2 linked regions of the Saccharophagus degradans 2-40 genome follow. Each later gene encodes a partner of the first gene's protein in a complex. Links are inferred from orthologs where the notes say so. Each region holds a gene or a part of one and is shown on either strand. Other genes may lie near its edges. The genes, in order: uvrA and mfd.

The links.
Region 2: the proteins of uvrA (region 1) and mfd are in contact, whole or in part, in a crystal structure (PDB 4DFC), measured with the Escherichia coli proteins. The link is inferred for Saccharophagus degradans 2-40 from one-to-one orthologs.

Annotation. Positions count from the first base shown.
Region 1 is NC_007912.1:1,264,467-1,279,725, reverse strand. Bases 3,724-7,129 are described here. They hold uvrA (excinuclease ABC subunit UvrA), read left to right. Parts: upstream 3,724-4,088; coding sequence 4,089-6,929; downstream 6,930-7,129. Other genes in these bases: pckA (phosphoenolpyruvate carboxykinase (ATP)), read right to left, coding at 7,005-7,129; SDE_RS05230 (LuxR C-terminal-related transcriptional regulator), read left to right, coding at 3,724-3,907. In the rest of the region: SDE_RS05250 (sugar nucleotide-binding protein), read right to left, coding at 1-715; ssb (single-stranded DNA-binding protein), read right to left, coding at 789-1,316; SDE_RS05240 (MFS transporter), read right to left, coding at 1,455-2,801; more of SDE_RS05230, read left to right, coding at 3,242-3,723; more of pckA, read right to left, coding at 7,130-8,660; SDE_RS05215 (glycogen synthase), read right to left, coding at 8,878-10,428; glgC (glucose-1-phosphate adenylyltransferase), read right to left, coding at 10,430-11,707; SDE_RS05205 (glycogen/starch/alpha-glucan phosphorylase), read right to left, coding at 11,772-14,222; glycogen debranching protein GlgX, read right to left, coding at 14,282-15,259. UniProt on the Escherichia coli protein: The UvrABC repair system catalyzes the recognition and processing of DNA lesions. UvrA is an ATPase and a DNA-binding protein. A damage recognition complex composed of 2 UvrA and 2 UvrB subunits scans DNA for abnormalities.
Region 2 is NC_007912.1:2,284,498-2,300,388, reverse strand. Bases 10,152-14,189 are described here. They hold mfd (transcription-repair coupling factor), read left to right. Parts: upstream 10,152-10,527; coding sequence 10,528-13,989; downstream 13,990-14,189. Other genes in these bases: SDE_RS09385 (peptidoglycan binding protein CsiV), read left to right, coding at 13,996-14,189. Outside these bases: SDE_RS09445 (hypothetical protein), read left to right, coding at 1-53; SDE_RS09440 (DUF4380 domain-containing protein), read right to left, coding at 110-1,210; sthA (Si-specific NAD(P)(+) transhydrogenase), read right to left, coding at 1,320-2,720; (Na+)-NQR maturation NqrM, read right to left, coding at 2,737-3,006; SDE_RS09425 (FAD:protein FMN transferase), read right to left, coding at 3,003-3,926; nqrF (NADH:ubiquinone reductase (Na(+)-transporting) subunit F), read right to left, coding at 4,061-5,284; nqrE (NADH:ubiquinone reductase (Na(+)-transporting) subunit E), read right to left, coding at 5,305-5,913; SDE_RS09410 (NADH:ubiquinone reductase (Na(+)-transporting) subunit D), read right to left, coding at 5,913-6,575; SDE_RS09405 (Na(+)-translocating NADH-quinone reductase subunit C), read right to left, coding at 6,579-7,355; SDE_RS09400 (NADH:ubiquinone reductase (Na(+)-transporting) subunit B), read right to left, coding at 7,348-8,553; SDE_RS09395 (Na(+)-translocating NADH-quinone reductase subunit A), read right to left, coding at 8,556-9,899; more of SDE_RS09385, read left to right, coding at 14,190-15,030; SDE_RS09380 (cold-shock protein), read right to left, coding at 15,120-15,347; SDE_RS09375 (S-methyl-5'-thioinosine phosphorylase), read right to left, coding at 15,450-15,891. UniProt on the Escherichia coli protein: Couples transcription and DNA repair by recognizing RNA polymerase (RNAP) stalled at DNA lesions. Mediates ATP-dependent release of RNAP and its truncated transcript from the DNA, and recruitment of nucleotide excision repair machinery to the damaged site.

The sequences.
Region 1 (15,259 bases):
TGGCAACAGTTGGCAACTGCAAGTCTTGCTGATAATCGGCATTAAATACACGCACCAACTGGTCACCCAGCTCGGCTTCAGAGCAACTATCTGCACTGTGTAGGTGGAACACACCCCAGTTTTCAGCCCCACAAAGTATTTGCTGCGACATGGCAACCAAGGCCTTGGCCAAAAACTCTTTCGGTAAAGGGCAGCCAAAGTGATGATCCGATACAACCAACTTGCTATCGCGCTCAAGCAGCGGCGGAATTAATTGCGCAAAGACACTATCGACGGCGCTATTTAACAACCACCCAGTGCGCACGATAATTTTTTGAGAAAGGTTAGCGTACAGTGCTTCTAGCTTATTAAGCCTCACCCCCAGCTCATCCTGCGCACCGGGCTCTGCATCTTCCTGCAGAGCAGTAACAGAATAGCCTTCACCAAAAACACGGTATGAGGAGACTTGAATAATAGGAACATTATTCACTGCACAGTAAGCCACCACTTGGCTCACTTGCTCGAGATAAGCGTCATCGATATCTGCAAGAGTAGAAGGCAGTAAACTGATTATCGCGTTGGGGCGCACAGACTCCAGCCACTGCTCCCTAGCCGCGGGGTTAGAAGCTTGGGCATCATCCTGCACAACAATTTCGTACGGTAAATCTTCGAGTGTTGCCGACAGCACAGCCTCGAGCTCACGATTAGGACACCAAGATAGTATTTTAAAAGCCAAAAGGTAGCTCCATTAAGCGAGCAAAAAGAAAAGCCCTAAAGAACTTAGGGCTTACCTGCAAAACGTTATGTTTTTAGAATGGAATATCGTCGTCAAAGCTGTCCATGTCTGGCGCAGGAGGCGCAGCTGGGGCTGGAGCAGGCTGTGGACGACCGCCGCCGTATGCTGGCGCACCACCACCTTGCTGGGCAGGGGCTTGAGCAGGCGCTGGGCGACTAGGGGCATTTTGATAACCGCCGCCCATACTGTCATCGCTGCCACCGCGAGAGTCGAGCATTTGCATCTCGTTCGCGACAATTTCAGTAGTGTAACGATCTTGGCCACCTTGATCTTGCCACTTGCGTGTACGCAGAGCGCCTTCGATATAAACTTTGCTGCCCTTGCGTAAATATTCGCCGGCAATTTCCGCTAAGCGATTAAAAAACACTACTCGGTGCCATTCAGTGCGCTCTTGCGCTTGACCGGTTTGCTTATCCTTCCATGTTTCTGACGTTGCAATACTTACGTTAGTAATTGCTGCGCCACTGGCAGTGTATTTGGTTTCTGGGTCTTGCCCTAGATTACCAACAATAATGACTTTATTTACACCTCGTTGCGCCATGATTCCTCCAAATTATGTAGTGCCATCGCGATAGATATAGGCCCCGTATGACGGCAGGCACCCAATCTTTAATATCGCTATGCGAATGTCAAACGGCTATTCTAGATCATTGCTGAAAAGCCCGTCTATGATGGCGCTTTATTGCGCCGCAATCAAATCATCCAACTGGGACCTATCCAGCTCTCGATTATCTACTTTTAAATACAACAAACCTTCCTGCTCGACCCACAGAGCCTCTACTACGCCCGGCAATGTGAGTACATCAATCGCACACTGTGCGCCGCTTTCACGCTGAACGCCCATACACATGCTGCTTAAGTGGCGCGGAGTGCGCATAGATGCAGCTACTGCGAACCAAGCGGCAGCGCAAAGCGCGCCAGCAGCGAACAGGCCATCCATACCCCACAGGGTAAAAATGTAACCTCCAACAGACCCGCCAATAAACGCCCCTAAAAACTGGCTAGTGGAATACACCCCCATCGCCGTGCCTTTGGCACCTACAGGTGCAAGCTTACTGACCAACGAAGGCAAACAAGCCTCCAGCAGGTTAAACGCCACGAAAAACAGCAGCATTAGCAATAAAAACGGCCAGCCCGCCAACGGAACAACCGCTAAGCTAGCTTGCGAAACAACAAGCACAGCAATGGCAAACAAGAAAACGGGCTTTAACTTGCGATTGCGCTCAGCAACCATAATGAGCGGCAGCACTACGCCCAACGCGATAGCCAACATTGGCAAGTAAACCTGCCAATGCTTACCCCGAGGAATACCTAAACTACTTTCCACTACAACAGGAATTGCCAAGAAACAGGCCATTAGCAACGCGTGCAAAGTAAAAATACCGAAATTTAAACGCAGCAGCTCGGTGTTTTTAAGGGTTTGCATAATAAGCTCTGGCACCGCGCCACTGTCGCGGTGAGAGTGCCCTACTTGCGGCGGGCGAGGCACTAAAAAGATCACAATGCACACACCAATAAGCGCCAGTACCGCAGAAAAATAAAACACCACCGATAAGCCACCAAACGCGCCCACCGTAGGCCCTAAAATCATCGCCAGCGAAAACGACAACCCAATAGAAGCGCCAATAGCGGCCATGGCTTTGGTGCGGTTTTGCTCAGAGGTAAGGTCGGCCACCATGGCCATAATGGTACTTGCAATGGCGCCACTGCCTTGTAGGGCTCTACCAATAATTAACCACTCTACCGATTCGGCCGTACCTGCAAGCACACTGCCGGCACAAAACACCAACAAGCCTGCAATAATAACGGGTTTGCGGCCAATAAAGTCTGAGAGCAAACCAAGGGGAATTTGAAAGACAGCTTGAGTTAAACCATAAATACCAAGTGCCAACCCCAAAGTAAAAGGCGTTGCACCTGGGTAGTCGCCGGCATAAAGCACGAGAATAGGCAGCACCATAAATAGGCCCAACATCCTAAACGCATACAACAATGCTAGCGAGCTTACAGCCCGAACTTCACTTGCCAAACGATCATCCCCCAAAAAAGGCGTGCATTTTAACAGACCGGAGGACAATAGGCTGCTGCGAATACCCACCAAGTTGTCATATTCAAAATAAAACTTCTATTAAACTATTGCGCCCAACAAATGAGACGTACGCCAACAATACCGCCACTAAGGTCATCATAGCGTTCATCGGTTGGTCTTTTTTGTATTGCAACCTACAGAAATGCGGTACAATGCCGAAATATTGGCGCTTTTTTGCCTTTTTTAACCATATAATTATCATTCACTTCGCTGCACCCACACACTTTAAGTGTGCCTGTTGATATTGGACGTCAACCCTGATTGAGCATTATCAGGTCTATCTGTAGTGGTCTGGCAGTCCAAAGTAAATGTACTAAAATAAAAATCTGCAGCTGAGACACCTCAGCCCTATTGCAGTGTGAAACAACCTAGGTAAATTCGTGTTGACAGAAGCAAACCAAGCAGCGTTAGACAACAATGGCATTGCCCTGTGCTCCCCCAAAAGCAGCTTGCAAACTGGCCTACTCGCAAAGCTAATTGCTGACGAGCTGAAGCTAGACTGCACCGTGTACAAAGCTTTAAAAGATATACCTAGCGCACCCCGCGTATTGCTCATTGACTGCCAAGGTCAAGACATCGCCGCGCTGCGCGATATAGCGCACGCCTATCACGAACAACACAGTGAAGGCACTGCAGCACTTTTAAATGCCGAATATGCCAGCGAGCATGAGAGCATCTTAGACTGGCCCTGTATGTCGGGCATATTTTACGTCGACTCAGACCAACAACAGCTTATTCGTGGCCTACAATGCCTGCTAGATGGCGATTACTGGGTACCACGCAGATTGCTGCATCACTTTTTGGACAAGAACCGACGCGCGCCAAGTAAAGTGGCCCACCCGGATGTAAAACTCACTCGCCGTGAACGCCAAATTTTAAAACTAATTAAAGACGGCGCCACCAATGCGGATATCTCCACCGCATTAAAAGTGAGTGAACACACAGTAAAAAGTCACCTTTACAACGTGTATAAAAAAATAGGCGTGCGCAATCGTCTAGAGGCCAGTAACTGGGTTCGCGACCTAAGCGAAGCAGATCTTATCTAGCCCTTTCTTTTTAGAAGGGCTCTCCCAACTCAAACCATTCCCTAAAGAAGTCCGTCTTTTTCCATCTTGCGTATAAGTGACTGGCGAAACCCTCGCCAAAAGCGCTTATACTGTTGGGCTTTGCTAAACAGCAGTACAAAGCACTCAGAAATACACAAACACAAAATCGGGATTTCACGACGTGGATAAAATCGTAGTACGTGGCGCGCGCACCCATAACCTCAAAAATGTTGATATCGACCTCCCCCGCGATAAGCTTATTGTTATCACCGGCCTATCTGGCTCGGGGAAATCGTCTCTGGCATTCGACACACTGTATGCAGAGGGGCAAAGACGCTATGTAGAATCGCTCTCTACCTATGCGCGCCAATTTCTATCGATGATGGAAAAGCCCGATGTCGATCACATAGAAGGCTTAAGCCCTGCCATTTCTATTGAGCAAAAATCTACCTCTCACAACCCCCGCTCTACCGTGGGTACCATCACCGAAATATACGACTACCTGCGCTTACTGTTTGCCCGCGTAGGCGAGCCTCGCTGCCCCGAGCACGGCGAGCCACTGGCTGCTCAAACCATTTCGCAAATGGTAGATACCGTACTAAAACTGCCCGAAGGCAGTAAGGTTATGCTGCTTGCGCCGGTAGTAAAAGATCGCAAAGGTGAGCACTTACATACACTAGATGGCTTGCGACGAGACGGTTTTATTCGCGCCCGTATAGACGGCATAGTGGTAGACCTAGACGACGCGCCAGAATTAGACAAAAAGAAAAAGCACACAATTGAAGTAATTGTGGATCGCTTTAAGGTGCGCGATGACCTGCAAATTCGATTGGCGGAATCCTTTGAAACAGCTGTAAACCTCGCCGAGGGCATTGCCATTATTGCCGATATGGATGGCGATCGCCCCGACCAAGTATTCTCTGCCAAGCACGCCTGCCCAGTATGTGACTACTCACTTACAGAGCTAGAGCCGCGCTTATTCTCATTCAACAACCCCGCAGGCGCCTGCCCCAGCTGTGACGGCCTTGGGGTAAAACAGTATTTCGCCGAAGACCGAATAGTACAATTTCCCGAAGCCTCTCTCGCAGAAGGTGCCATTCGCAGCTGGGATAGACGCAACCTGTACTATTTCCACATGCTTTCGTCACTCGCAGAGCACTACGGCTTTGATGTAGAAAAACCGTGGAACAAGCTCGCCAAGAAACACCGCGAATGCATTCTGTACGGCTCAAAAGATGAGGTCATCGACTTTAGCTATGTGAATGACCGCGGCGACGTTTACAAACGCAGCCACACCTTTGAGGGGGTTATCCCCAATATGGATCGCCGCTACCGCGATACCGATTCTGCATCTGTGCGCGAAGAGCTAGCCAAATACCTCGCCACATCCAAATGCCCAGAGTGCGACGGCGCACGCTTGCGCAAAGACGCCCGCCATGTTTTTATCGACGATCGCACCTTGCCCGCTATCACCGAGCTACCAGTTGGCGACGCCTTCAACTATTTCAACAAGCTAAAATTTAAAGGCGCCAAACATGAGATTGCCGACAAAATTCTGAAAGAGCTGCGCGATCGCTTTAGCTTTTTGGTGGATGTTGGCCTTAACTACCTCACTCTAAACCGCAGCGCCGACACCCTATCCGGCGGTGAGGCTCAGCGCATTCGACTGGCCAGCCAAATAGGTGCTGGCCTTGTAGGCGTGATGTACATTCTCGACGAACCCTCCATTGGGTTGCATCAGCGCGACAACGACAGGCTGCTAAAAACCCTTACCCACCTGCGCGATTTAGGCAACACGGTAATTGTGGTAGAGCACGATGAAGATGCTATCCGTATGGCCGACTACATTGTTGATATTGGCCCTGGCGCGGGAGTGCACGGCGGCCAAGTAATCGCTCAGGGCACCTACGATAAAATCAAGAAGGCAAAGAATTCCCTTACCGCCGACTATCTTACCGGCCGTAAAAGCATTGCGATACCCAAGGTTCGCCACCCCGCGAAAGACGACACTTACCTCACCATTCGCGGCGCAAAGGGCAACAACCTAAGCGGCGTCGATGTATCCATACCTATCGGTGTTATGACCTGTGTAACGGGTGTTTCGGGCAGTGGTAAATCTACTCTAATTAACGGCACGCTTTACCCCGTAGCCGCGACCGTATTAAACAAAGCCAGCACCCTTACTGCGCAAGAGCACGACGGAATTGATGGCCTAGAGTTAATGGATAAGTGCGTCGATATAGACCAAAGCCCCATTGGCCGCACACCGCGCTCCAACCCCGCAACCTATACCGGCATTTTCACCCCAGTGCGCGAGCTCTTCGCCGGCACTCAAGAAGCGCGCTCGCGCGGCTATAAAGCAGGCCGATTCAGCTTTAACGTAAAGGGCGGTCGCTGCGAAGCCTGTCAGGGCGACGGTGTTGTGAAAGTAGAAATGCACTTTCTACCCGATGTGTATGTTCCCTGCGATGTGTGTAAAGGCAAACGCTACAACCGCGAGACCCTCGAAATAAAATACAAAGGCAAAAGCATTCACGAAGTGCTGGAAATGACCATTGAAGATGCGAACGAGTTCTTCGAAGCCATTCCTGCGGTATCCAAAAAGCTGCAAACGCTTATGGATGTGGGCTTAAGCTATATACGCCTAGGCCAAGCAGCTACCACATTATCTGGCGGTGAAGCACAGCGAGTGAAACTGGCTAAAGAGCTATCTAAACGCGACACAGGCAAAACCCTTTATATTCTTGATGAACCCACTACAGGCCTACACTTCCACGATATACAGCAGCTATTGGTGGTATTGCATCGCCTGCGCGATCACGGCAATACCATAGTGGTGATTGAGCACAACCTAGACGTTGTAAAAACAGCGGACTGGATTATTGATTTAGGCCCAGAAGGCGGCAGCGGCGGTGGCCAAATAGTGGCAGAAGGTACACCCGAGCAAATAGTTAAAGTAAAAGCCTCTCACACCGGCCGCTTCTTAAAACCTATGCTTAACGCAAAAAGCGTAACTAAATAGTATTCCGCCTTAACGGCGTAAATTAAAAATAGGCTATGTGCAGCAGTGTCTAACTGCTGCACTTTATTCCCTCCATTATTCAAACCCCGCCGGCCCTACCGCTTGTAAGTGCTGCCCCAAGGCTTCGCTGGTATATTTTTTAAAATTAGTGGCAAATAGTTTTGCCAATGCTTTCGCCTGCACATCCCAACCTCCAGCATTATGAGAAACCTGCGGGTCCAAGATAGCGCTATCTACCCCTGACAACTGCGTAGGGAATGCCAAATTAAAATAAGGCAATGTCGCGCAGGGGGCACTGTCGATAGAGCCATCCATAATGGCGTTGATTATGGCACGAGTATCTGGCAATGAAATGCGCTTCCCCTTGCCGTTCCAGCCAGTATTCACCAAATAAGCCTGCGTGCCATTCGCATGCATACGCTTGATCAATTCCCGCGCATAAACCGTAGGGTGTAAAGATAAAAACGCCTCGCCAAAGCAGGCAGAGAAAGTAGGACTAGGCTCGGTTACCCCCAGCTCGGTGCCCGCTACCTTTGAGGTAAAACCCGATAAAAAGTGGTACTGCGCCTGCTCGTCGGTAAGCTTACTTACTGGCGGAAACACACCAAAGGCATCGGCGGTAAGAAAGATAATTTTACGCGCGTGACCACCACGTGACACAGGCTTAACGCAATTTGGAATGTGATAAATAGGGTAAGACACTCGCGTATTTTGCGTTTTACTTACATCGCTATAATCCACCTCGCCATTCGCATCCACTGCAACATTTTCAAGCAGTGCATCTCGCCGAATTGCGCGAAAGATATCGGGTTCGTTTTGCTCACTTAAATCAATGGTTTTAGCGTAGCAGCCGCCCTCTAAATTAAATACGCCTTCGTCATCCCACCCCAACTCATCGTCGCCAATGAGAGCGCGCTGAGGGTCTGCTGAGAGTGTTGTTTTGCCCGTGCCAGACAAGCCAAAGAAAACGGCCACATCGCCATCGCTACCAACATTGGCAGAGGCGTGCATGGAGGCTCGGCCATGTAGTGGCAAGTAATAATTCATTACCGAGAACATGCCTTTTTTCATTTCGCCACCATACCAGGTGCCGCCAATAAGCTGCATGTTTTCAGTTAAATTAAAGGCTACAAAATTTTCAGAGTTTAACCCCTGCTGCTGCCATTGCGTATTTACAGCCTTGGAAGCATTCAACACAACAAAGTCTGGAGTAAACGCATCAAGCTGCGCCTGGGTCGGACGAATAAACATATTAGTAACAAAGTGCGCCTGCCACGCCACCTCTGTAACAAATCGTACACTTACGCGCACATCGTCGCTGGCACCGCAAAATGCATCCACAACATACAGCGGCTTATTATTAAGTTGATTGGTACACACTGCTTTTAGTCTGGTCCACGTACTTTGATCCATAGGATGGTTATCGTTAGACGCGGCATCGCTGGGCCACCAAACATTCGCCGATGCTTTTTCATCTTTAACAATATATTTATCCTTCGGCGACCGACCAGTAAAAACGCCAGTATCTACATTCACTGCACCGGTTTTGGTTAAAATACCGCGCTCGCAGCCTTGTAAATTTTCATCTAACTCATTCCTGTACAACATGTCGTAACTAGGGTTGCGCACAATTTCGCTTGCGCTTATACCCAGATTAGCTAAAAACACAGACACATCAGAAGCGAAAGGCGCACCTATTTTAAAATTCGTTTGCTGCTCGTTTAGTGCCATATACCTTCTCCCGCGTTTTATCGCTTCAAGTCACCTTCCAATAAGCTTTCAATATATTTCCAAAAGCCGCCAATAACGCAACCGTTATTGCAGCTACACTTTAAGTATAGCTTAGCGCTGCAAGGTGTCAGGTAGTTGACCAAATCTAGAAAATAAAAAAACGCCCTGAATTGGGCGTTTTACAAAAGTGTTATATTTACAACAAAATAGGCGTTAACTAGCCATAGAGTTTAGCTATATATTCTTTTGCGCTCTCGGCCCAAGTAAAGCGCGTGCTTTTCGCTTGCACACTTATTTTTTTATAAGCTTCAGGCTGCTTATGGTATAGCGCGAGTGCATCATCAAAACAGCGCTGCATATTCACCACTCGCTCGGCATCGTTAGCGCCGTCGAATACAAAACCATTCGCGTGATGAGTAACGGTATCTTTTAAGCCTCCCACACTGCTTACTAAACAGGGCTGCCCCGCGCGCATCGCTAACAACTGGCTAATTCCGCATGGCTCGAATGAGCTTGGCATTAAGAATAAATCACCATAGTGATACAGCAATTCAGATAAGGTCTCTTCGTAACCATTTAAAAATATAAAGTTGGCGTACTGCCCTGCGAGCTTAGTGAGTGCCGCTTCGTAGTGCGCAGCCCCAGAGCCAAGCATTATGAATACGCCGTCTTTGCCTAGCGAATCCAACATATTGGCCAATGCTATTTTGCCGTTTGGAGCGGGCGAAAAAAGCAACCTTACTTTTTGCTCGGTTATTCGCCCAACAGAGGTGACCGTAATACCCTTCGCTTTTTCGGCCCAAGTAAGTAAACGCCTGTCTGCCAAGTAGTGTGTGCTACTTAACTGTACGCTTGCCCCCATCCACTTTTCTACGGCAGCTAACGCTGTTGCCACCACAGTTTTTTTGGAAGGTTTTCGCGGGCTTTTAGCAGGGTAATTACAACCATTAAGAATGCCAAACAGCGCGTTCCTATCGGCTTTTTCTTGTAAATCTGCCTGTAAACGCTCGCCGCCAAACACGCCTTGCTCGGTATCGCTAGGCTGTAAAATTTCGCTCGCATAAGTAGGCGACACAGTGTGCACCACATCAGCTAAACGAATGGCCGCACGCATGGGGTTCACACAATTGCGATAGTCGGGGTCATAAATATCTGAAAGCTCGCCAGATAAATTAGGAAACCATGCGTGTAACGATGAGGGGTCACTCGTAAGCGGTCGTACGCCCTGCATGGCTAAATTATGAATGGTGTAAACAATTTTGATTGGAGCTAAACGCGCATAGTCCGCACAACGTCGAGTTAGCATTGGCAAAAAGCCAGTATGCCAATCGTGACAATGAATAACACTTGGCATTGCCAATACGTCTGTTAGTAATGCCGTAGCTACCGACGCGCAAAACAAAGCAAATTTATTAGCATCCGTTGCAAAGGGGCGATCGTTACTATCGTCGCAATATACGCGCTCACCCTGTGGCGCAAAATCGGGGTGATGAAAAATGTACACTTGCTCTGGGTGAGCGCTGTCAACTAAACGCAACAGCTCTACACTCTTCACAATACCACCAAACATAACCTTGAGCGTAGCAACGGCTTCCAACTGAGGCAGTCGCGCTAAAAAGCCATAGGAAGGCATTGCAACCATAACGTCGCACCCAGCCTCGTTTAGCACTGGCGGTAGATCTCGAATTACATCACCCACACCACCAACTTTCGCCCCGGCAAAACGCCCGTTTTCTGCCGCGAGCATTAATACTTTGTGTCTAACCATATTATTTCGCTGACGTACCCGCAGGTTGCTGACCAAGCATTTCTCGTGTTACCAACGTAACGCCTTTTTTCGTTACACGAAAGCCGCGCGCCTTATCGTGCTCGTGATCGTGCCCAATAATCATGCCCTCGGGAATCACACACGCACTATCAATAATGGCTTTTTTAATTTTAGCACTGCGATGTACTTCTACTTCGGGTAACAAAACAGATTCTTCTATTTCTGCATAGGAATGAATATGCACATCAGAAAATAAAAGTGAACTCTTAACTTTGCCCCCAGAAACAATACAGCCACCCGACACCATAGAGTCGACGGCGTAGCCTCTTCTCGAATCGTCATCGAATACAAATTTTGCTGGCGGCAACTGAGTTTGATAAGTCCAAATTGGCCAGTCGTGATTGTAGAGGTTTAGCGAAGGGTTAGGCGAAACCAATTCCATATTGGCTTCCCAGAAGGAATCCAAGGTACCTACATCGCGCCAGTAGGCCGTTTCGTTGGTATCGTGATCGCGAAAACGGTAAGCAGAAACTAATTTTTCGGCAATAATGTTTGGAATAATATTTTTGCCAAAGTCGTGTTCAGAATCTGGGTCGGCGGCATCTTTACGCAATTGGTCAAATAGGAACTCGGTGTTAAACACATAGTTACCCATAGAAGCCAAGGTGTAACCGGGTTTATTTGCCAACTCGGTTGGGCGCTGAGGCTTTTCATCAAAACGAATAATGCGGTTGTCATCGTCTACGGTCATTACACCAAACGAGCCGGCCGCTTCTTCAATGGGTACTTCGATACAAGACACAGTTAAATCTGCGCCTGTTTCAACATGGTGCGCAATAATTGCACCGTAGTCCATTTGATATACGTGATCGCCAGACAGCACCAAAATATATTTTGGCGCTTCGGCTTGTAGAATATCTAAGTTTTGATAAATCGCATCGGCTGTGCCCTGATACCAGTTAGGAGAATAACGCTGCGAGGCAGGTAATATTTCTACATATTCACCAAACTCTTTTTTAAACGAGCTCCAACCGCGAATTACATGGCGAATAAGCGAGTGCGCTTTATATTGAGTTAGGATACCTATACGACGGATGCCCGAATTGACGCAATTGGATAGTGGAAAATCAATAATTCTAAACTTTCCGCCAAAATGCAGTGCTGGCTTTGCCCTCCAATCTGTTAGTTCGTGTAGGCGGCTCCCGCGGCCACCCGCTAACACTAATGCTACTGTATCGCGGGTTAAACGACTAACATAGCGTGAATTCGGGTCAAGCATTTATTATCTCCTTATTGCCGGTGTATCTGAGCAAATAATATTTTAGTTATTAATGTTTCTTGCTTTACTTTACCTTCCAAATTTCTTTGGCGTACTCACTAATGGTTCTGTCACTGGAAAAGCGCCCGCTTCTTGCGGTGTTCATAATACTGGATGTAACCCAACTATCACGATCTTGGTATGCGCGTGCAGCTGCAGCTTGGGCATCTATATAGCTTCTAAAGTCGGCCGCAACCATCCAAGGGTCATTTGCGTTACGAATACTATGTAGAATAGGGTCGAATATATTGGGTTCAAACATACTAAAATGTCCGCACTCAATCAATTTAATTACCCGCGCTAAATCTTCATCTTGCTCTATTATCGAACAAGGTGAGTGATGTAACCGGTATTGAGGAATATCTTCCACTCGCAAGCCAAACAAAAAGAAATGCTCCGGCCCTACTGCATCCATTATTTCAATGTTGGCGCCATCGTAAGTACCGATAGTTAGCGCGCCATTCATCATAAATTTCATATTGCCCGTACCGGAGGCTTCTTTACCGGCAGTGGATATTTGCTCGGAAAGATCTGTGGCAGGACAAATTATTTCCATAGAGCTTACGCGATAGTTTGGAATAAATGCCAGCTTTAATTTTTTAGCTACGCGTTCGTCTGCATTTACAACTTTTGCCACATTATTAGTAAGTTTAATAATTAGCTTGGCCAACACATAACCTGGGGCTGCCTTACCGCCTATTAACACACAACGCGGGTCAACATCATCGCCATCACCGCGAGTAATTTTATCGTACAAATGAATAACGTGAAGAATATTTAATAATTGACGCTTGTACTCGTGAATGCGTTTCACCTGCACATCAAACAACCATTCAGGGTTAAAATCTACATCACATTTTTGTTTCACTAAAGAAGCCAATTTAACTTTATTGGCTTGTTTTACTGCGTGCCACTTATCGCGAAACAATTTATCTTCGGCAAATTTCTCAAGCTTTACAATATCGGAAAGGTCGGTTACCCACTTATCACCAATTGAACCCGATATAAGCGTAGCCAAATCTTTATTACAGTGCGCCAACCACCTTCTAGGCGTAACACCATTAGTTTTGTTATTAAATTTGTGCGGCCACAGTTGATAAAAGTCATTAAATAAACCGTCAACCAATAATTGCGAGTGAAGCGCAGCTACGCCGTTTACAGAGAAGCTACCTACAATGGCTAAGTAAGCCATTCTTACATAGCTTTCGTGGCCGTCTTCAATAATAGACATGCGACGTTGACGCGCGGTATCGCCAGGCCAGCGATGAGCAACCTCGGCCATAAAGCGAGCGTTAATTTCGTAAATAATATCTAGCAAGCGAGGCAATAGCTCACCTACAAGTCTTACCGACCATTTCTCTAGTGCTTCAGGTAATAAAGTGTGATTGGTGTACGCCATGGTTTGCGTTGTTATCGCCCACGCTTCATCCCACTCTAACCAATAGTCATCCATAAGGATGCGCATTAGCTCTGCAACGGCGAGTGTTGGGTGTGTATCATTTAATTGGAAACAGCGTTGCTTTGCAAAATTGGTAAAATCTTCGCCGTTTTCCTTCACCCAGTCGGCGATAACATCCTGCAAGCTCGCAGAGGCTAAAAAGTACTGTTGACGCAAGCGCAGCTCTTTGCCGTTTTCGCTTGAATCATTCGGGTAGAGCACCATGGTAATTTGCTCGGCCTTATTTTTTTCTGCAACCGCATCGGCGTAATCCCCTTCGTTAAACTCTTGCAAGTTAAACTCATCGGTCGCTTCGGCCTTCCAAAGTCGCAAAGTGTTTACCGTGTCATTTTGGTAACCAGGGATAGGCATATCAAAAGGTACAGCGAGTACATCCCGTGTATTTACCCAGCGCGCACATTCTTTGCCATTATCGTTTTTGTAAAACTCTGTGTGGCCATAAAACTTGATATGTCGCACATGGTCCGGGCGTTCTATTTCCCACGGGTTGCCATCTCGCAACCAATGATCTGGCTGTTCAACTTGTCGCCCTTCGCGCAAACTTTGGTGAAACATGCCGTATTCGTAACGAATACCGTAGCCCATTACGGGCAGTTGCAAACTCGCGCAGCTATCCATAAAACAGGCTGCTAAGCGGCCCAAGCCACCATTACCTAAGCCCGCGTCTTTTTCTTCGCCTTCTAACTCCTCTAAATCTGCACCGAACTCCATTAGGGATTTTTTGACCGACTCTTCCATATCTAAGTTAAGCATGGCATTGGATAAGCTGCGCCCCAATAAAAACTCCAACGACAAATAAAATACTTTTTTAGATTTAGCTAAGTTTTCTTTTTCTACCGTCAATCGCCAGCGCTCCATTAGACGATCTCTAACCGTGTAGGCAAGCGCTTCTAATAAATAGCCCTTATCGGCGTCGCTATCGAAACGACCTAGGGTGAAATTGTAATGGCGATGCAGATCTTGACTAACTTGTTTTTCATCATTACTTAATTTGGGAAGTGGCAATTTGGAGTTCATAGCATTTACCTTAGTGCAAATAGAACTGATAACTTTTATGCGTAGCGCCTAGCTTGTGGCTAGTCACGCTCATCCTGACCATCGAACAACGCTTTAAGCAAGCAAAGAGATTTATGCATTAGTGGCACCTCTCCTCTTGGCTCGTAACATGAGGGAACCCCTTGGCCATCAATAAACCGTGTATCGACCAAGCATTTCCAACCAATTACATTTTCATCTTCAGGCAAGCGAAACAACACGTCGTCATTACCTGAATTAAATAGAACTAATAGGCGCTCTGATTTTTTATCTGAATCTTCCGCCACAGGAATTTTTTCTAACACCCAGCCGAGACAATGCGCGTGCTGCTCCGCCCATTGAGCATCTTTCATGGGCTCGCCGTAACTGTTTATCCAGTTTACACACCAGCTTATTTTTCCGTCTGGCTCGTCGGGCTTATGAATATAACGTTGCGAAGTTAATAGTGGTGAGCTGCTTCGCACTTTAATTAAATGCGATACAAATTTGCTTAGGGCAATTTCCTTTTTGGTTAAGGCTTGCCAATCCAACCAGTTTATTTCGTTATCTTGGCAGTAGGCATTGTTGTTGCCTTTTTGCGAACGGCTCAGCTCATCGCCAGCCAACAACATGGGCGTGCCTTGCGATAAAAACAGTGTGGCGAGAAAATTGCGCTTTTGTCGTTCACGTACATACAAAATAGCATCATCATCTGTTTCGCCTTCAACGCCATAATTTTCGCTAAAATTCGAGTGATGACCGTCGCTATTTTGTTCGTTATTGGCTTCATTGTGGCGATTTTTATAGCTCACTAAATCGGCCAAAGTAAAACCATCGTGACTAGTTATAAAGTTCACACTGCTAGAGGGCTTTCTACCGGAGTGCTCAAACAAATCACTGGAGCCGTGAATGCGTCGCGCAAACTCTGGCAGCATACCGGGGTCACCTCGCCAGAAACGCCGACAGGTATCGCGGTAGCGGTCATTCCATTCAGACCAACCCGTAGGGTAATTACCAAGCTGGTAGCCGCCAGGGCCAAT
Region 2 (15,891 bases), 1.0 Mb from region 1 along the record:
CCGTTTATTTTGAGGCAAATTTCGTCATTCACGCGGTTTCTAAACACAAGTAATACGGTGGAGAGACCTCTCCACCCCTACCTTCAACAGCCATGCCTGTGTGCCTTTGCTACTTATACCCCAGCAACGCTAGCTGCTTGCGGTGATAAAGCGCAGCGTTTGGCCCTTCGTAGCTATAAACACGCCAAACTTCTTGTGCTGAGAACGACTCCCCCGGTTCAAGGTGCGTGTAAGGGCTATGCAGCTCCATCTCTAGCAAGCCAGCATCCACGCTCTTTGCACTGTAATCCAGGTAAAATTCCAACTGCCCTTGGGCTGGGTGAATTACCGCTTGTGGCTGAAGCGTAAACTCAATAACAAATAATTGATCAGCCGTGAATGCGGCCATCCAACCCTTACTTGGCTGCACAAACGCTTTACCTTTAAGCCTATCGGCAACTGTTAAATCGATGGTTAACATCCCCTCGTCAACAACAACCGATTGCTTAAATGGAGTTTCCCCAAACGTATCAATACGCACATTTTGGGCCCCAGCAACAGGTACGTATAACACGCTATTAGCATTTAGACGGGTGTTAAACCAAATATCCCACGCCACACTGGCTTGCCGTGTATTAGTCGCTGTTACATCTAATTGCAGGCTGCCATCGTCGTGCAACCCATAGGATTTATCCAACCTCAAGCCCGTAACTGGGCTTGCGGGCAAAGTCATAGTCACCGCGTTGCCTGATATAGCATTTAGCGTTGCGCTAGCCAGCACAGTATGGGCATCTGGCGGCCATACTGCCTTTTGTTGGCGGCGCTCTAGATTTTCTGTTTGATGCAACCACCACTCAGCCTGCGGCCCAATCCAATTTATGTGCCCTAAATAGCCAATATTATCTGAGCTAGATGATACTTTTGGTGCAGGTAAACTCAGCAACCGCTCGTTTACCTTAAGTACATTGTCAGCTCCCACCAAACCAAAATGCAGGCCGCGCCCACCTATTTGCGGTGTAATGGTAAACGTTGATATCTGATTGCTTAACTGTAGTTGCTGGATATGAGCTTGCGCACCGAGCATGGCATTATTGTCGCTAGGCTTGTCACTGTCACACGCAATAACGCCAATACCTAACAGCAACCAACTAACAAATTGGATAAACCGTTTTAAGACGCACGAGCGCTGAATACAAACTGGCTTTGCAAGCGCGTTTTTTACCATTGCCATGATGCTGCACCATATATTTATTTTCTACGGGCATAAAAAATGCCGCTAGGCGGCATTCAGTTGAGAGTATAAAACAGCTTGAGTCTATACAGAGTAAATAGCTTTGAAATTAGCTATGTCTGTTTACGCGATTCAACCCATTCAACGCAGCTACGCGATAAGCCTCTGCCATAGTCGGGTAGTTAAACGTGGTGTTTACAAAATATTTAACCGTATTGGCCCCATTTGGCTGATTCATAATAGCTTGGCCAATATGAATAATTTCTGCCGCTTCAGCACCAAAGCAGTGAATACCCAAAATTTCTAGGGTATCGATGTGGAATAAAATTTTAAGCATGCCCACATCTTCGCCACTTATTTGGCCGCGCGCGGTATCTTTAAAGAATGCTCGCCCTACTTCGTATGGAATACGCGCACTGGTAAGTTCCGCTTCGGTTTTACCCACAGAGCTAATTTCTGGCAACGTATAAATACCGGTTGGCGCATCTTCAACAAAACGCATTTCTTTTTGCAACATGGCCGCCACTACCGCACGGCCTTGATCGTAAGAAGCGCTTGCCAAACTTGGCCAGCCAATAACGTCGCCCGCTGCGTAAATATTATCTACTTCAGTGCAGTAGTTATTATCTACTTTGACTTGCCCCCGGTGATTCGCTTCCAAACCGGCGTTTTCTAAATCGAGCATATCGGTGTTACCGGTACGACCATTACACCATAACAATGCATCTGCACGAATGCGCTTGCCTGATTTAAGGTTTAAGGTAACCCCTTTAGACGTTGCATCTACCGATGCACACTCTTCGCTGTGACGAACCATTACACCGTTGTCACGCAAGTGATAGCTTAGGGCATCCGAGATTTCATCATCCAAAAATTCTAACAAGCGCTCGCGAGTGTTAATTAAGTCTACCTTTAAGCCTAAGCCCGCAAATATAGATGCATACTCACAACCAATAACACCGGCACCAAAAATAATAATTGTGCGGGGCGTGTGCTGCATATCTAGAATAGTATCGCTGTCGTACACGCGCGGATGAGTAAAATCGACATCATCTGGGCGATATGGACGCGAGCCTGTTGCAATTAGTACGCGCTCAGCACTAATAACGTCGCGCACACCGTGCGAATCCATAACCTCTACCTGAGTGTTAGATAAAAAGCGTGCATTACCAGAGTGCACGCGCACCCGATTGCGTGCAAAAAACTCGGTGTGAAGTTCAACTTGCTTAGGGATAACCTGAGACGCGGCATCTAAAACAGCTGGATACGTAAGTGGTCGAGCACCACCAATATTGCGAAAAATAGGCTGCGAACCAAATTGAATAACTTGCTTTACCGTGTGCCGTAAAGATTTAGAAGGTATAGTGCCTCGGTGTGTACAATTGCCGCCCAACATCCCTTGGCTTTCAATTACACCTACTCGCAAGTCACTTTTGGCGGCCGCCATAGCCGCAGCTTCACCGGCGGGGCCAGCCCCTATTACTAAAAAATCGTACTGAAATTCAGCCATTCGAGCCTTAATCCTCTTAGTTGGTTTTTTTACTCGCGTCGTAGGCGAGATCTTTACTTGCACCGGGTAAAGTTTTTTGGTCAGTATTCTGACTCTTTTGGTTCTTTTTCTGTTCTTCTTCGCATTTTGCCGTGTTACCACCGCAAATATCACATGCAGTATCAATGCCTATCGCACTCATACCACCGCATGACCCCTTTATTGGCTTACCTGCCAGTAAAACGCCCACAGACATAGCAATAATAACCACTGCTAAAACTACTAAAGTAAGGAGAAAGACTGTCATAGATCCACCAAGTAAGGTTGAAATTGAGGGGTGTATTTTATGGTAAATTGCTCACCATCTCTAATAATAAAATAAGCAGCCAAGCTAAGCTTTTCTGCTAAGGCATAACCTTCAACTGGGCCGAGCACGTTTAACGCCGTAGCCAAGGCATCAGCCTGCGCACAACTCGCCGCCACAACCGTAACAGATGCCAAAGTGTGCGTGATGGGCTTGCCCGTTGATGGGTTAATAGTATGCGAAAAACGCTTACCATCTACTTCGTAATAATTTCGGTAATCGCCAGACGTTGCCAAACCTACATCAGTAATGGCAATAGCTTGAATGGCACCAGATTGCAGCATGCTAGGCTTTTCAACGCCTATTTTCCAATGCTCGCCGTGCTCATTAACACCAGCTACGCGTATTTCACCGCCTATCTCGACCATGAAATTTTCGATGCCTTTTTTACGCAACAAATCGGCTATTAGGTCCGAGCCATAGCCTTTAGCAATGGCAGACAAATCAATATATAGCGCATTGGCTTTTTTTATAGCTCGCTTAGTACTATCTAGGGAATACTTATCGGAACCTATTTTCGTTAACGCATTGGCAATAGCTTCATCGCTTGGGTTGCTCCCTAAAGGCTTGTCTGGCCCAAACCCCCAAAGATTGACCAGCGGCCCCACGGTAACATCAAATGCCCCCATGCTTTGAGCGTTAATTTCTTTGCTTAGCTCAAGCATAAAATACAAGTTTTCTGAAACTGGCTGCCAATCGAGCGATTGAGATTGGTTTAGCCGCGAAAGCTCTGAACTAGCAATATAAGTAGATAAAACATCGTTAATACGACGTAACTCCTCATCTACCGCGTATTGCAATTCACTTTGACTAGGTGGAGTTTTTGCCGGCACCACCATTTTAATGTGGTACTGAGTACCCATGGTTTTACCTTCCAAGCGATACACAGGCGAGGAAGACTGGCCACAACCAACAAATAGGAAAATCAGAAAAAAGAAAAGCGAGGCACGGAAAACCGGCCTCGCTTTTGGGATAGGATTACTAATCACAATAATTATTAACCGCCAAAGTCATCCAACATGATGTTTTCGTCTTCTACACCAAGATCTTTAAGCATCTTGATTACCGCCGCGTTCATTACGGGGGGACCACACATGTAGAACTCACAATCTTCTGGCGCTGGGTGATCTTTCAAATATTGATCATAAAGCACATTGTGAATAAAGCCAGTTAGGCCTTCCCAATTATCTTCTGGCTGCGGATCTGAAAGAGCGATATGCCAATCAAAGTTCTCTTTCTCTGCGGCTAGGCCATCGTAATCCTCTTGATAGAACAGCTCACGCAAAGAACGCGCGCCATACCAGAAAGAAATTTTACGAGTGGAATCTAAGCGCTTCAACTGATCAAAAATGTGTGAACGCATTGGCGCCATACCAGCACCACCACCAATAAACACCATCTCTGCTTCGGTTTCTTTCGCGAAGAACTCACCAAATGGACCGTATACAGTAATTGTGTCGCCTGGCTTCAAGCTGAACACATAAGAAGACATTTGCCCTGGCGGAATACCTTTAGAACCAGGAGGCGGAGTTGCAATACGAATATTAAACTTCACCAAACCACGCTCTTCTGGGTAGTTAGCCATAGAGTATGCACGAATACACGGCTCGGAAATTTTAGACTCTAAGTTAAAGAACCCAAAACGCTCCCAGTCACCGCGGTACTCTTCTTCAATTTCGAAGTCTTTAAACTTAACGTGATGAGCAGGTGCTTCTAGCTGAACGTAACCGCCTGCGCGGAAGTCTACGTTTTCGCCTTCTGGCAGCTTTAAGGTTAGCTCTTTAATGAAAGTAGCCACGTTAGGGTTGGATTCAACAGTGCATTCCCACTGTTTAACACCGAACACTTCTTCGGGCACTTCAATTTTCATGTCTTGCTTAACAGGCACCTGACAGCTCAAACGCCAGCCTTCGCCAGCTTCACGCTTAGTGAAGTGGGATTCTTCGGTCGGCAATATAGAACCGCCGCCCTCTTCCACAACACATTTACACTGAGCGCAAGTACCGCCACCACCACAGGCAGAAGCAAGAAACAAATTGTTGGAAGCCAGAGTTTGCAAGAGCTTACCGCCGGCAGGTACAACAATTGTTTTTTCGCCATTAACTTCAATTTTTACGTCGCCTGTGCTCACCAACTTCGCGCGAGCACTGAGGATAATAACCACCAGTGCAAGAACGATAACGGTGAACATGCCAACGCCTAATATAATCTCTAAGTTCATGTTCTAGTATTCCCCGTTGGTTACAGCGCAATGCCGCCGAATGACATAAAGCCTAACGACATTAAACCTACAGTGATAAAAGTAATGCCTAAGCCACGCAGACCTTCTGGCACATCACTGTACTTAAGTTTTTCACGAATACCTGCCAACGCAACAATGGCGAATGCCCAGCCAACGCCGGAGCCAACACCAAACACTACGCTTTCACTAAAGGTATATTCGCGCTGAACCATTAACAATGCAGCACCAAGAATTGCGCAGTTAACGGTAATTAATGGTAAGAACACACCCAATGCACCGTAAAGTGCTGGGAAGTATTTATCTAAAACCATTTCCATAATTTGTACGATGGCAGCAATTACACCAATGTAACAAATCAAACCTAAGAAACTTAAGTCAACACCTTCCAAGCCAGCCCAGGCTAATGCGCCATCGGCCAACAGGTAGTTAAACATCAAGTTGTTAACAGGAACGGTAATAGTGAGTACAACAACAACGGCAATACCCAAACCTATAGCTGCATCGATTTTCTTGGAAATAGCAAGAAACGTACACATGCCCAAGAAATAGGCCAATGCCATGTTTTTAACGAATACAGATTCTACAAAAATGCTTAATAACGCTTCCATTATGCAGTCTCCGCCGTTGCAACAGTGTTAGGGGCGATTTTGTATTCTGCAGGCTCCACTTGGCCTTTCTTCCAGCCGCGTAATGCCCAGATCAACAAACCGATAATAAAGAATGCGCTTGGCGAAAGTAGCATTAAGCCGTTAGCCACATACCAGCCACCATTGGTGGTTAGTTCAAGCAACTGAATGCCCAAAATAGAACCAGCACCAAAAAGTTCACGAATAATGGCTACGGTAATTAACAAAACGCTGTAGCCTAAACCATTACCAACACCATCAAAAAAGCTCGGGATTGGAGGGTTTTTCATCGCAAACGCTTCCGCGCGTCCCATAACGATACAGTTGGTAATTATCAAACCAACAAACACAGAAAGCTGCTTAGATATATCGTAAGCAAACGCTTGAATCACCTGATCTACAACAATTACCAAAGATGCAATTACCGTCATTTGCACAATGATACGAATGCTGTTTGGTATATGGTTACGAATAACCGCAACGAAAAAGTTAGAGAATGCTGTAACCAAAGTTAAAGCCAAACACATAACAAGAGTTACACGCAAACTTGTTGTTACCGCCAATGCCGAACAAATACCCAAAATTTGTAATGCAATCGGGTTGTTGTCGAACAGGGGTTTAAATAAAAGCTCTTTAATCTTCATGGATTAAGCCTCCCCTTTCTTCAAGTTGTTTAAGAAAGGCGCAAAACCATTCTCGCCCAACCAGAATTTAAGCATGTTATCTACACCGTTACTGGTCAAAGTAGCGCCGGACAAGCCATCTACCTTGTGCTCAGCATCAGGAGTATCAGATGAAACACTGCCTTTAATTACGGATAAAAGTACTTCGTCGCGAGAGCCGTATACTTTTTTACCATGCCACTTAGCCTTCCACATTGGGTTATCTACTTCACCGCCCAAGCCCGGTGTTTCACCGTGCTCGTAGTAGCCCAAGCCAACCACAGTATTAAGGTCAGACTCCAACGCGATAAAACCACGTAAAGTTGACCAAAGCCCATAGCCACGGATGGGCAAAATTAGCTTTTCAATACCGCCATTAGCGTTTTCTACGATATAAACGTAAGAGTAATTTTCTAAACGTCCTAAGCCAGCAACATCGACTGTTTTATCTAGCGATTCAGATAAAGCTGGGTCTTTAGCGGCTTTTCGTTGATCGTACTTAGCAGCATCAACGGCATCTGTGAATTTACCAGTTTCTAAATCTACAACCTTAATTGAGATTTGTTCAAATAGCTCTTCAACGGATTTGCTTTCATCGTACAAGCTTGCCGCCATCAAAATATTACGCTTAAAGTCCAACGCTTTGTTGGCGCTCTGCATAGGCTTCAACATAACCGATGCTGAAGATACGATTACCGAACATACGATACAAAGTACCGTCGCCACAATAAACGTTTTCTTAATAGAATCGTTATTAGCCACGTGCCAACCTCCGCTTGATATTTGATTTAACTACGAAGTGGTCAATGAGAGGCGCGAACAAGTTAGCAAATAGAATTGCCAGCATCATGCCCTCTGGGAATGCAGGGTTAACCACGCGAATAGTTACCACCATAAACCCAATTAAACCACCAAACCACCACTTACCTGCGTTCGTCATAGAAGCAGAAACTGGGTCGGTTGCCATAAAGAACAAACCAAATGCATAACCACCTACAACAAAGTGCCACCAGAATGGCATTCCGAACATGGGGTTAGAGTTAGCATCGCCGAAGTGGCTGTATACCAAGGTAGTTGCGATGGTGCCCAACAATACGCCCGCAACAATGCGGAACGATGCAATACCCATGGCCAGCAATACAATACCGCCCATAGCAATGGCTAATGTTGAGGTCTCACCAATAGAACCCTGCATCTTACCGAAGAATGCGTCCATCCACGTAAGCTGGTGAGTTAAAGCAACCATGCCTTCGTTTGCAGCAACAGAAAGAGCCGTAGCGCCGGTAAACCCGTCAACCGCAGTCCAAACTGTGTCACCAGACATGTAAGCTGGGAATGCGAAGAATAGGAATGCACGACCAGTAAGCGCTGGGTTAAGGAAATTTTTACCTGTACCACCAAATACTTCTTTACCGATTACAACACCGAAAGAAATACCGATAGCCGCTTGCCATAAAGGTAAGCTAGGCGGACAAGTAAGTGCGAATAAGACAGACGTAACGAAGAAACCTTCGTTTACTTCGTGGCCGCGCTTCATTGCGAACAACACTTCCCAGAAACCACCTACTGCGAATACCACAACATAAATGGGTACGAAGTAAGCAGCACCATATATAAGGTTATCCCAAATACTGGAAGGATCGTGACCAGCAAACAAGCTGATTATCGCTTCGCGCCAGCCAGTTAGCATACTTAGGTCTGCGCCAGCGGCCTGCAATGCAGTGTTAGCTTGAAAACCAACGTTGTACATACCGTAAAACATTACGGGGAAAGTACATAACCAAACAGTAATCATAATACGCTTAAGGTCGATGCCGTCGCGTACATGCGCGGTTGAGCGCGTTACTGAGTTGGGTTGATAAAAGATAGTATCTGCCGCTTCGTAAAGGGCATACCACTTTTCATATTTGCCACCAGGATGGAAATGGGGCTCTAGACTATCTAAAAACTTGCGCAACATAATTAGCCCTCCTTCTCAATACGTGTCAAATTGTCACGAAGAATGGGCCCATATTCGTACTTACCTGGACACACAAAGGAGCACAACGCCAAATCTTCTTCATCTAACTCTAAACAACCTAACTGCTGTGCAGCTTCGGTATCGCCCACAATAATTGAACGCAACAACTGGGTTGGCAAAATATCGAGAGGCATCACTTTCTCGTAAGCACCTACCGGCACCATAGCGCGCTCACTACCCAGAGTGGATGTAGTGAAATCGAACTTTTTACCGCCGAAAAGCTTAGAAAGGTAAATAGGCATAACCGAGAAACGGTTTGCGCCAGCAACCAAGTAATGCAGGAACGGACGATCGCGCCCTTCCAACAATACACTTACTTGGTTGTGGAAACGGCCAAGGTAAGCGGTTGGAGAACTGGTTTTACGGCCTGAAAATACAGAGCCAGAAATAATACGGTTTTCACCGTCTTTTAATTGACCAGCGGTAAGCTCTTGCAAGCTTGCACCTAAACGAGTGCGCACAACACGCGGGTCTGTTACTTGTGGGCCAGCTAGAGATACAACACGATCTACTGGCAACTTGCCGCTAGTGAAAAGTTCACCGTAGGCAATAACATCTTGATACCCAATAGTCCAAACGGTTTTGTTAGCACTAACAGGGTCAAGGAAGTGGATATGAGTGCCAGCATTACCGGCTGGGTGCACACCAGAAAAAGCTTTCGCTTCAACGTTCGCAGCCGCTGAGGTTGGTACAGAAGCACCATCAGCATGACAAACAAACACCTTGCCTTCGGTTAGCTTGGCCAATACCGCCAAACCCAATGCAAAAGCAGCTGACTTTTCGCCAATCACTAATTGCGGGTCTGCAGCTAATGGATTGGTATCCATTGCGGTCACAAAAATAGAATTAGGTACCGAGTCTAACTGGGGTACTTTACTGTAAGGACGGGTTCGCAACGCAGTCCAAAGCCCCGAATCGACTAGATTGTCGACCAACGCTTGACGGTCTGCAGAAGCGATTTCGGCTTCGCTAAAGGTTTTAAAGCTTTCTGCTTCATCCCCTTCAATGTCAATTACCACCGATTGCAACACGCGGCGTTCGCCACGGTTGATGGCTGATACGGTACCAGCCGCAGGAGAGGTATATTTTACCCCTACTGTTTTTTTATCGGTGAACAAAACCTGACCCAGCTTTACTTTGTCGCCAACTTGGACATTCATGGTAGGTTTCATACCATGATAGTCAAAGCCGATTAATGCGACAGAGCGTATTGCTGGACCATCCTCTATGGATTGCCGGGGTGAGCCGGTAATAGGTAAATCCAATCCGCGACGGATCTTGATCATACGTCTTTGCCCAAAGTTAAGGTTTAGATGAGTTTATTTACTTGAAAGCTGTACTGCCGTGACGACACAAAAAAGCCGAATAAGGGAGCGATACCGCTACAACCTTATCTAAAGCACCAATATTTATACGAAACGTGTATTTTCTTCTTGAAGGTTGGCCCGATACAGCCAAACCAAATCAGGTACTAATCGCGCAAATTCGCCACAGAATTTCGAAATTTTTCGTCAACAGACGATATTTTAGTCGACCACTTGCGATTACGCCTTACAGCGGCCTAAAAAATCGCGCCAATTATAAGGATGCACCGCCTGAATGGCCAGAGGGATAGCAAAAATTCCCTTAAAAAACAGCAAGTTTTACCCAGTAAAGCCTTTAAACATATTAACTAGGCCGTATCACCGCACCCACATGAAAACCATTCTCATCTAGATGCTTAAATAGCGAACAAATAAATATTAGCCTAAACATTGGATACAACCATTTGGCAACATTAGCAGTCTAATTTAGCTACAAGCTGCGCTCTATCACTAAACTAAAAGCGGGTTTACTGTCGCTAGCATTGAATCCCCGCTAAAATGACCGCCCTTTATACATTCATACTGCATACTAGAAGCGAACCACCACTACATGACAAGTAATATGCCCTTACCCCTACCCTCCAAGCTTGGCGATAAAAAAACTTGGGGAGGCGTTTCCGGTCTTGCACGTGTTTTTGCTTGCGCAGAAGCTGCGGCACAACACAACGGAACAACTGTCATTATTGTGCAAAGCATGACAGAGGCCGACCGGTTTGCACGCGACTTGATGCTTTTAACCAAAGGCAAAAAAAACACCCCCGAAGTTTTGCAATTCGCAGACTGGGAAACACTGCCCTACGATAATTTTTCACCGCACCAAGATATTATTTCCGACAGGATGCGCTGCCTGTATCAATTATCGAACCAAGCGCAAGCCATTGTAGTTGTGGCCGCCTCAACACTAATGCAAAGACTGGCACCGGCCAATTACATAATTGCCAACAGCTTAGTGGTTGAAAAAAACGAAACCATTAACCGAGACAATTTGTTAACCAGTTTGATAAATGCTGGGTACCAGCGCGTAGACACCGTATTCAATCATGGTGAATTTGCCATTCGCGGCGCGCTTCTCGATATATTCCCCATGGGCAGCTCGGCCGCTTACAGAATAGAACTATTTGATGACGAGGTCGACTCAATACGCACATTCGACCCAGAAACGCAACGCACCGTAGATCAAGTAAGCAAAATTGAATTACTACCCGGCAAAGAGTGCCAACTCGATGCAGAAGGCATAAGCCGCTTTAAATTAAATTGGTATGAAAACTTTAATGTAGATCACCGCGAATGCCCAGTTTTTCAAGATGTAAGCTCTGGCATATCGCCAGCGGGTATTGAGTATTACCTGCCTTTATTTTTTGAGCAAACAGCAAGCCTGTTCGACTACCTGCACGAGAATACACTCGTTATGGTAACCAAAGGCTTCGAAACCGCCGTAGAAGATTTTTGGCGCGATGCCTCTAGCCGTTTTGAAAGCCACAATATCGACATGCGTCGCCCTCTTCTGCCGCCCGCTAAAGTTTTTCATTCAGTTAGTGAAATATACAGCCAGCTTAAACGCTTTCAACGCGTGGTGTTAGAACCTACACAGGTAGAAGAACGTAGCGGCAGCGCAAACATAAAGACCCTTAGTACGCCCAATTTAAATATTGATGCTAAAGCCCAAAACCCGTTATATAAGCTTGAAGAGTTTATCTATAGTTACGACGGCCGCATCTTATTTTGCGCCGAAAGTAACGGGCGACGCGAAACATTAAAAGAACACTTCAAAAAAATAGACCTGCAACCCGAAGATGTGGCTTCGACAGATGCATTTTTACAAGGCAAATCGTCTATAGCTATTTGCGTTGCCGACTTCCAAGAAGGTTTGCATCTTAAAACCCCCAATATTTGCATTATTGCTGAATCACAACTTTTTGGTCAGCGCGTACAGCAGTATCGACGCCGCAAAGAATCGAATACCGATTTCAACGAAAACATTGTTAAAAACCTTACCGAGCTAAAAATCGGTGCCCCAGTCGTACATATTGAACACGGGGTTGGTCGCTACTTAGGCCTACAAACCATAGAGTTCGACGGTCAAAAAGATGAATTTTTAGTACTCGAGTACGCCAACGAAGCCAAGCTCTATGTACCCGTTGCCAACCTGCATTTTATTAGCCGCTATAGCGGCGCTGAAGATAGCAGCGCACCACTCAACCGACTGGGTAGTGATCAATGGCAAAAAGCGAAACGTAAAGCCGCCGAAAAACTGCGCGATGTTGCCGCTGAACTTTTAGAAATTTACGCTAAGCGCCAAGCCAGAGAAGGCTTTCAATACACTTACCCAAAAGACGCTTACGAAATATTTGCTGAAAGCTTCCCCTTTGAAGAGACGGTTGATCAGCAGCAAGCTATTGATGCCGTAAGGCAAGATATGATTTCGGCCCAGCCTATGGATAGGCTTGTGTGTGGCGACGTGGGCTTTGGTAAAACAGAAGTGGCCATGCGCGCGGCATTTATTGCAGTACAAAACAGTAAGCAAGTTGCCGTGTTGGTACCCACCACCCTGCTCGCCCAGCAGCATTACGAAAACTTTAAAGATCGCTTTGCGGATTGGCCGGTCAACGTAGAGGTTATTTCTCGCTTTAAAAGCAGCAAAGACATAAGCGAAATACAGAAAAAATTAGAAGCGGGCAAAGTCGATATATTAATTGGTACACATAAGCTAATCCAGGGCGAATTAATTTTCCCAAATCTTGGTCTGTTAATTATTGATGAAGAGCACCGCTTTGGCGTTAGACAAAAAGAAGCATTAAAAGCACTGCGCACAGAAGTAGATATACTAACGCTTACAGCAACGCCCATTCCACGAACGCTAAACATGGCCATGTCGGGCATCCGTGATCTATCTATTATCGCCACACCACCGGCCAAACGCCTGTCGGTAAAAACGTTTGTTCGTCAATCCGATAACGCCGTTATAAAAGAAGCTATTTTGCGCGAGATTATGCGCGGTGGTCAGCTGTACTACCTACATAATGAAGTAAGCACCATAGAAAAAACCGCAGCAGACTTACAAGAACTTGTCCCCGAGGCACGCATCCGAGTGGCACATGGGCAAATGCGTGAGCGCGAGCTAGAAGCAGCAATGTCTGACTTCTACCACAAGCGCCATAATATTTTAGTATGTACCACTATTATAGAAACGGGCATCGACATTCCCAGTGCGAACACTATTATTATTGACCGCGCCGATAAATTTGGCCTAGCTCAACTGCATCAGTTGCGTGGGCGCGTTGGTCGATCACACCACCAAGCATATGCCTACTTACTGACTCCACACAAAAAAGCAATGACCGCCGATGCGGTAAAACGCCTAGAAGCAATTGCCGAAGCACAAGACCTAGGCGCTGGTTTTACCCTTGCTTCTCACGACCTTGAAATTCGCGGCGCAGGTGAATTATTGGGCGATGAACAAAGCGGTCAAATGCAAGCCATTGGCTTTTCGCTTTACATGGAAATGCTAGACAAAGCCGTAGAAGCACTGAAAAGCGGTAAAGAACTGGATTTTGAATCAAACTTTAATAACAACGTTGAATTTAATCTGCGCATACCTGCACTTATTCCCGATGATTACCTGCCAGACGTACACACCCGTGTAATTTTGTACAAACGCATGGCTTCGGTTAAAAACGAGAATGAGCTAAATGACCTACAGGTAGAGATGATAGATAGATTTGGGCTGCTACCAGACCCAATTAAAAACCTCGTACGCCAAACTCGCTTGCGCTTAACTGCGGAACAGCTGGGCGTTTGCAAGGTCGAAGCTAACAACACAGGCGGTAGAATAGAGTTCACCACTAAGCCGAATATCGACCCACTTACAATTGTAAAAATGGTTCAAACAACACCACAGCATTACAGAATGGAAGGTGCTAGCCATCTAAAATTCTTTTTTGATATGGAATCGGCGGACGAACGCCTACTAACCATTCACAATATATTCGAAACATTAATGAAGTCGAGCTAACAAGCCATGAAACCAATGTTCAATTTATATAAGCATGCACTCCCCAAGGCCGCCAAACTCTTTGCTGGCTCACTGGTTGTTGCCTGCGCATTTACCTCCAATACTTTTGCTCAAACAAATTCAGATGCCCCTTGGTACCAAATTGAAGTCATTATTGTCGAACGATTAACTGCCGCCGCACAAACCGAAGTCTGGCCAAAAGATATAGTACTGGCCTACCCTGCTAAAAGTCGGTATTTAGAATTTATTGCGGAAGAAGAAACAACTGACGAGCAAATGCAAAATCAGCTTACAGCACAAGAAGGCACAATAGCACCCAGCACAGTAGAAGCAGACCTAGCCGAGAAACCTTTCATCCCGCTAGCCACAGCAGACCAACAGCTAAACAGTATTGCTAAAAGGATAGCGCGCACCAATCACTTACACCTTTTATTCCACCAAGCTTGGCGCCAACCTCTTACAGGCGCCGACCAAGCACCAGCTATAGTGGTGCAAGCTGGCAAACAGTTTGACGACCATTACGAGCTAGAAGGCTCATTAAAAGTTAGCGTAAGCCGCTACTTACATATAGATTCAAATTTATGGCTAACAGCCTTCGAAGCGAATTACGGCCAACCACAAGGACAATGGCCAGAACTGCCTGAAGCGCCATTTAATGTTGCAAATATTGTTATCGAACAGCCTATTAGCAACGAATACGGTGACGATAACGAAAACCTACTTGGCGAAAACGTTAATCAATCTGCAGAACCTGCACCTTCGGAAATCAGCTCGCAACAGCTAGATAGCCTACTATTTGCTGAGCCTACTACCGATAATCTTGGAGGCTTTAATTTTAATACAGGCATGAAACCCGTAAATGAAGCACCTGAGCCCGAGAAAATTAAGAATTTCGTGGTTACACAAATCGTAACTTTGCAGCAGCAGCGAAGAATGCGAAGTGGAGAACTTCACTATATAGACCACCCCAAATTAGGCCTACTAGTGAAAGTAACACCATACGACCCCAGCGCATCGAGTGGCGCAGAAGAAACACAATAATTTAGACACAGCCAATAAAAAACCCAGTGCAGATTAGGCAAACACCTAAACTGCACTGGGTTTTCTAAATGCTTAAAGAGTATAAGTTATTAACCTATAAGGGCAACATCGTCAGCGTGAAACCCTTTATCGCCCTGCTGTAACGAAAACTCTACAGCCTGACCTTCATTGAGTGATTTGTATCCTTCACCTCGAATACTGCGGTAATGTACAAAAATATCATCACCTTCTTTTTCTTCCGTGGCGCCAGCAGTAATAAACCCATAACCGCGCGCATTATTAAACCACTTAACTGTTCCTTTCGTTCTATCTGACATTAACATACCTCTTTGTACGACGTTGTACGCATTATTTTTATTTTAAGGTAATAAAACTATTACCAAGTGTTATGGACAATATGATAATTCCGAAATACGTTGCTAGAAATAGTTCACACTTTGACCGATTAGGTATTCGGCTTTTCCTACACAGCCTTCTAACTCTGCATTTATTGCCTCTAGGGTTATTAAACCAGCCGACAAACCGGCCGCCCAATTAACCACCAAACAGATCGAAGCGTAATCGATGCCGAGCTCTCTAGCAAGCGCCGCCTCTGGCATTGCGGTCATTCCAACTAGTGAGGCGCCATCGTTTTTTAATTTTTTTATTTCAGCTGCCGTCTCTAAACGCGGCCCTTGCATACACGCATAAACGCCGTTGCGCACAACTTTATCGCTGCCAAATTCTTTTTCAAATGCGGCACTCGCTTGAATTAACGCGTTGCGCACACGCCCTTCAAATGGGTAAGTAAAATCGATATGGCTCATACCATCTTCGAAACTATCAAAGAATGTACCTTCGCGCCCAAAGGTGTAATCAATT